2 linked regions of the Catenulispora sp. GP43 genome follow. The protein of the gene in region 1 interacts with the protein of each later gene in a pairwise test. Links are inferred from orthologs where the notes say so. Each region holds a gene or a part of one and is shown on either strand. Other genes may lie near its edges.

Region 1 (3,279 bases):
GATCTCCCAGGCCACCGCACAGGCCAGAGCTGTCTTGAGTGTTTGTATGAACGCTTCACGTTCGCGGCGGTACCAGTGCCGTACGCCGTGCAGCTGAAGCACGCGTACCGAGTGCTCGATCCCGGAGCGCAAGGTGGTGTGGCCACGGTCGAGCACCTCCCTGGTGAACTCGCCGACCGAGTCCGTGGAGCGTGGCATGGGGGAATCATGGCAGACCAGCTGGGGTGGGAGTGCTAGGCGGTGCCTATGTGAGATCGGGCATGATGACTGCGACGCGAGTGACGGGATACCCTGATCGCGCCATCATTTTGATACGACTGGTACCCCCAGCGGACTGGATCGTAGAAAGATAACGGGAGCCCATGGATTCCGCAGAGTCCCGCCTGGCGGTCGGGGTCGTAGGCACCGGCCGCGTCGGCTCGGCCCTCGGCGCCGCCTTACAGCGCGCCGGCCATCGCGTGGTCGCCGCCTCCAGCGTCTCCGAGCAGTCGGTGCGCCGAGCCGACAAACTCCTGCCCGGCGTTCCGCTGGTGCCCGCCCAAGAGGTGCTGGCCGCCGCCGACCTGGTGCTGCTCACCGTCCCCGACGACGCCCTGCCGGGGCTGGTCGAGGGCCTGGTGGCGACCGGTTCGATCAAGCCCGGCACGATACTGGCGCACACCTCCGGCCGCTTCGGCTACACCGTCCTGGACGCCGCCACCCGCGCCGGAGCGCTGCCGCTGGCGTTGCACCCGGCGATGACCTTCACCGGCACCGAGGTGGATGTCGCGCGGCTGGCCGGGTGCTCCTTCGGGGTGACCGCCCCGGACCCGCTCCGTCCCATCGCCGAGGCGCTGGTGGTGGAGATGGGCGGGGAGCCGGAGTGGATCGAGGAGGAGGCGCGGCCGCTGTATCACGCGGCCCTCGCGTACGGCTCGAACTACCTGGTCACTCTGGTCGCGCAGGCCCAGGACCTGCTCGCCGCGGCCGGCGTCCGGGAACCGGGCCGCATGCTCGGCCCGCTGCTCGGCGCCGCGCTGGACAACGCCCTGCGCTCCGGCGACCTGGCGCTGACCGGACCGGTGGCGCGCGGCGATGCCGGGACCGTGGCCGCGCACCTGGAGGTGCTGGCCGAGCGGGACCCGCAGGCCGCCCGCGGCTACCGCGCCCTGGGCCGCCTCACCGCGGACCGCGCGATGGCATCCGGACTGCTCTCCGCCGAGAAAGCCGAACCCCTGCTCGGAGTTCTGAACAAGGAGTCAGACGCATGACAGCGCTCGTCCACACCCGCGCCGAACTTCAGCCCTTCCTCGACGGCTTCGCCAATGGGAAGCGCGGAGTGGTCATGACTATGGGGGCGCTCCATGAGGGGCACCTGGAGCTTCTGAAGAAGGCCCGCCACGACTGCGACCTGGTGGTCGCCACGGTCTTCGTGAACCCGCTGCAGTTCGGTCCGAACGAGGACTTCGACCGCTACCCGCGGACGCTCGACGACGACCTGAAGCTCTGCGCGGAAGCCGGAGTGGACGTCGTCTATGCGCCCGCCGTGGAGGAGGTCTACCCGGGCGGCCAGCCGATCGTGAAGGTCACCCCCGGGCCGATGGGAGAGGTGCTGGAGGGTGCGTTCCGCCCCGGCTTCTTCACCGGTGTCCTGACCATCGTGAACAAGCTGCTCAACCTGACGGACCCGCACATGGCGTTCTTCGGGCAGAAGGACGCACAGCAGCTCGCCCTGGTGCGCCGCATGGTGCTGGACCTGAACATGCCGGTCGAGATCGTCGGCGTCCCCACGGTCCGGGACGACGACGGCCTGGCCAAGTCCAGCCGCAACCGCTACCTCAGCCCTGAGGAGCGCACTACAGCGCTCGCGCTGTCGCGCGCACTGTTCGCCGGACAGGAGAATGCCGCGGAGGGCGCCGACGCGGTGCGGGACGCCGCGAACGCGGTCCTGGAGCCCGCCGGCGCCGCCGGCGGGCTGGCTGTGGACTACCTCGCACTCGTCGACCCGCGGGACTTCTCTGAGGTCCCGCCGGCGTTCACCGGACAGGCCGTGCTCGCGGTGGCGGCGCGCGTCGGCACCACCCGCCTCATCGACAACCTCCCCCTCACCCTCACCACCCACGGAGCCCGCTGATGCACCGCACGATGTTGAAGTCCAAGATCCACCGTGCCACGGTCACCCAGGCCGATCTGCACTACGTGGGCTCGGTGACGATCGACGAGGACCTGATGGACGCCGCGGACCTGCTGCCCGGCGAGCAGGTCGCGATCGTCGACATCGACAACGGCGCCCGCCTTGAGACCTACGTCATACCCGGGCAGCGGGGGACCGGCGTGATCGGCATCAACGGCGCCGCGGCGCGTCTGGTGCACCCCGGGGACCTGGTCATCCTGATCTCCTACATGCAGGTGGACGACGCGGAGGCGCGTAGTCTTCAGCCGAAGGTGGTGCACGTCGACACCGAGAACCGGATCGTCGCCCTCGGGGCGGACCCGGCCGAGCCGGTGCCGGGCTCACAGGTACTGAGCCGGGGCGACGTCACCGCGAATTGACGGGGTACCGGGGTACCGGTACGTGAGGGGTAGATGACATGGTCCAGCGGCTGAGGGCGCCCCACCCGGGTTGGCGGGCTTACGCGGACACCGTCGTGGTCGGATCCGGCGTGGCCGGCATCACGGCGGCACTGGCCGCGCGGCAGGCCGGCAGCGTGCTGCTGGTGACGAAGGCCCGCCTGCAGGACGGCTCGACGCGCTGGGCACAGGGCGGCATCGCCGCGGCGCTCGGCGTCGGGGACAGTCCGGAGGCGCACCTGCAGGACACGCTGGTGGCCGGCGCGGGGGTCTGCGACGAGGACGCGGTGCGGGTCCTGGTGACCGAGGGCCCGGCGGCGGTCCGCCGGCTGATCGCCCTGGGCGCGGAGTTCGACAAGACCGCCGACGGCGCCATAGCGCTCGGCCGCGAGGGCGGGCATCTGGCCCGCCGCATCGCGCACGCCGGCGGCGACGCCACCGGCAAGGAGGTCTCCCGCGCGCTGATCGCGGCGCTGGAGCACACCATCGGCGAGATCGAGGTCATCGACCACGCGCTGGTCCTGGACCTGCTCAAGGACGAGCACGGCGGCGCCGCGGGCGTCACGCTGCACGTCATGGGCGAGGGCGCGCGCGACGGCGTCGGCGCGGTCCACGCCAAGGCCGTGGTGCTGGCCACCGGCGGCATGGGCCACGTCTTCGACGCCACCACGAACCCCTCGGTCGCGACCGGGGACGGCGTCGCGCTGGCGCTGCGCGCCGGCGCCGAGG
Region 2 (3,173 bases), on another replicon or contig:
CGGCGGCGTGACCATCGGCATCGACGTGGACGGCCCCCTGGTCCGGACGCACCGCGACCCGCCGCCGGGCCGCACGGACTGCCACATCTGGGTCGAGCCGGCGGCCTTCGTCCTCACCGCGAGCGGCCGCACCTCCCTGGCCCGCCAGATCGCCGCCGGCCGCATGATCTCCCTGGGCCGCAAACCGTGGCTCGGGCCGGTGATCGCACGCCTGTTCGCTCACCCCTGATCCGCACGGCCCGGCCCCCGCAGCTCGCAGCGTCCGTCGACGCACTCACGGCGCACCCGGCCCGCCGACAGGGTCTGGAGCAGGCCCATGGTCCAGCACATCGGGCAGCCCCGCAGTGCCACCAGCCCGGCCGGGACCAGGAGCAGCGCGGCCAGGCCCAGGACCGGGAGCAGCGCCGGGCCGGCGGCCATCGAGCCGAAGCCGATCAGGCCGCGGGCCAAGTGGCGGGGGAGGGAGGAACCGGCGAACTGGCTACTCATGCTCCGCTCCCCCCCGCCACCAGCGCCGCCCGCACCTGAGCCCGCGCCCGGTGCAGCCGCGACTTCATCGCCGCCACGCTCAGCCCCAGCTCCAGCGCGACCGCGCGTCCCGACCACCCCTGCACGTCCCGCATGATCAGCACCCTGCGCAGGTCCTCCGGCAGCGCCACGATCGCCCCGACCACCGCCTCGGCCTCCAGCCGGGCCAGCACGTCGTCCTCGGTCGGCGCGCAGACCGGCTCGCCGGCCCACGGCCCGGTGCGCCAGGCACCCCGGGCCCGGCGCAGGCACTCGTTGCGCACGATCCGGAACATCCACGACCCCAGCGCCGCCGTGGCCCGCAGCATCCCGATGCGGCTGTACAGGATGATCAGTGCCTCCTGCGCCGCGTCCTCCGCGTCCTGGGGGGTCGCGCACAGGGTCTTGGCGAACCTCAGGACGTGCGGGTACGACCCCGACACCAGGGCCCGGACCGCCTCCGCGTCGCCGTCCTGCGCCGCCCGCACCAGCTGTTCGCCCGGCCAGGCCGCCGCCGTGTCACCCACGTGTCCGACCCCGCTTCCGCATCAGCGACATGGTGCACGCGCACACCAGCACCGCCGCCACGACTCCCACCGCTGCCCACATCATCCTCGGTGTCCTCTCCCTTTCCGGTGGCCGGCTCAAGGCCGGCTGCCCGATAAGAGGCGCGTGCCCCCGGGAAGGATTCATCCCGGTCGTCCATGCTTTGATGGCCGGGTGAACCCCGACGAAGAACTCGTCTACGAAGTGGACGAGAGCGACCGGATCCTGCGGATCGTGCGCCGCGGCGAACTCACCGACAAGAACCTGCGCCACCGCAGTGTCGAGATCCTGTTCCGGGACAACGCCGGCCGGATCCTGGTGCACCGGCGGGCCGCCGCCAAGCGCGTCTTCCCCCAGTACTACGACATGTTCGTGGCCGGCATGGTCCCCGCCGGCGAGTCCTACGACCAGGCCGCGCGCCGGGAGGCCGGCGAGGAGGTCGGGCAGCGCAACATCGTGCTGCGGCCGGTGGGCAAGTGGCGTTTCGACCACGACAAGGTGCCGCAGTGGGGCTCGGTCTACACCGCGACCGTCACCGGCCCGGTGGTCCCGCAGGCCGAGGAGGTCGAGTGGTTCGGCTTCCTCACCGAGGCCGAGCTCGCCGAGAGCATCGAGCAGAACGAATTCTGTCCGGACAGCTTGTTCTTCTACCGCAGGCTGCGCCGCGAGGCCGACTGACCGCGGCGTGATCGTGCCCTGAACAGCCCCGCCGGGCGATGACGCGACCGGCCGCCGGACGCCGCGCGCCGGTCGCGATCGCGGTCGGCTAGATTGGGCCGGGTGGCACAGACGGCGGCACTAGGCCGGGAACCGGAGTCGGCACGCTCGCGACTGGTCAGGCTCGGCTTCACCGATCCCGAATCCGCCCTCGAGACCCTCGCCGAGGCGCCGCTGGGCGAGCTGCGCGGCGACCCGCTGTTCCTGGAGGCGCTGGGTCGCACCGCCGACCCCGACCAGGCCCTGGCCGCCACCGGACGGCTGCTGGCGGCCGCCGGCGACGCCGAGAAGCTGGCCGCCACCCTGGCCTCGGCCAAACCCTTCCAGGACCGGCTGCTCGGCGTTCTCGGGGTCAGTGTGGCGCTCGGGGAGCACCTGGAGCGGCACCCGGAGGCCTGGCACGGGCTCGTCGAGTTCGACGTCGAGGACCTGGCTCCGGCGTTCCGCGCGCTGATGCTGGAGTCTGTCGGGGCCGACGCCGCGGCGGCCGACCCGGTGGCCGCCCTGGCCGGGATCCCCGCGCGCGACGCCCTGCGCGTCGCCTACCGGGACGCCCTGCTGGGCATCGCCGCGCGGGACATCGGCGCCTCCCGGAAGGACGACGCCACCGCGACGTACGACCAAACGGCCGCCGACTTGTCGGACCTCGCCACCGCCACCCTGGAGGCGGCCCTGGCGGTGGCCCGAGCGGAACTTCCCGAGGATTCCCCGCCGGCGCGCCTGGCGGTCATCGCGATGGGCAAGTGCGGCGCCCGGGAGCTCAACTACGTCAGCGACGTCGACGTGGTGTTCGTCGCCGCCGCTCCCGACGGGACCGACCCCGACGAGGAGCACCTGGCCCTGCGCACCGCCACGCAGCTGGCCGCGACGATGATGCGGGTCTGCTCCGACACCACCTCCGAGGGCGCGATCTGGCAGGTCGACGCGAACCTGCGCCCCGAGGGCAAGAACGGCCCGCTGGTGCGCTCGCTGGCCAGCCACATCGCCTACTACGAGCGCTGGGCCAAGACCTGGGAGTTCCAGGCGCTGCTCAAGGCGCGCGCCGCCGCCGGCGATCCGGACCTCGGCGCCGAGTACGTCGAGGCCGTCACGCCGATGGTGTGGGCGGCCTCGCGGCGCGACGGGTTCGTCGCGGACGTCCAGGCGATGCGGCGGCGTGTGATCGCCCACATCCCGGCCAAGGAGGCCGAGCGGGAACTGAAGCTCGGATCCGGCGGACTGCGCGACATCGAGTTCGCCGTGCAGCTGCTGCAGCTGGTGCACGGGCCCACCGACGAGGCCCTGCGCAAGCGCGGGACGCTGGAGTCGCTGGCGGCTCTTTCCGCAGGTGGATACGTGGGCCGCACCGACGCGAGCGCGCTGGCCGACGCCTATCGCTTCCTGCGCACTTTGGAGCACCGCCT

Evidence for each region.
Region 2: the proteins of panC (region 1) and ABH926_RS20540 interact in binary tests that used the Escherichia coli proteins (3 or more experiments, as listed by UniProt). The link is inferred for Catenulispora sp. GP43 from one-to-one orthologs.

The regions. Positions count from the first base shown.
Region 1 is NZ_JBGCCT010000028.1:107,078-110,356, reverse strand. What follows is about bases 214-3,179. They hold panC (pantoate--beta-alanine ligase), read left to right. Parts: upstream 214-1,246; coding sequence 1,247-2,113; downstream 2,114-3,179. Other genes in these bases: ABH926_RS40385 (L-aspartate oxidase), read left to right, coding at 2,571-3,179; panD (aspartate 1-decarboxylase), read left to right, coding at 2,113-2,532; ABH926_RS40400 (Rossmann-like and DUF2520 domain-containing protein), read left to right, coding at 363-1,250. Also shown: ABH926_RS40405 (aromatic acid exporter family protein), read right to left, coding at 1-198; more of ABH926_RS40385, read left to right, coding at 3,180-3,279. UniProt on the Escherichia coli protein: Catalyzes the condensation of pantoate with beta-alanine in an ATP-dependent reaction via a pantoyl-adenylate intermediate.
Region 2 is NZ_JBGCCT010000009.1:256,224-259,396, reverse strand. The notes cover bases 120-2,979. They hold ABH926_RS20540 (NUDIX domain-containing protein), read left to right. Parts: upstream 120-1,227; coding sequence 1,228-1,731; downstream 1,732-2,979. Other genes in these bases: ABH926_RS20535 (bifunctional [glutamine synthetase] adenylyltransferase/[glutamine synthetase]-adenylyl-L-tyrosine phosphorylase), read left to right, coding at 1,834-2,979; ABH926_RS20545 (RNA polymerase sigma factor), read right to left, coding at 486-1,034; ABH926_RS20550 (hypothetical protein), read right to left, coding at 220-489; ABH926_RS20555 (maleylpyruvate isomerase family mycothiol-dependent enzyme), read left to right, coding at 120-229. In the rest of the region: more of ABH926_RS20555, read left to right, coding at 1-119; more of ABH926_RS20535, read left to right, coding at 2,980-3,173.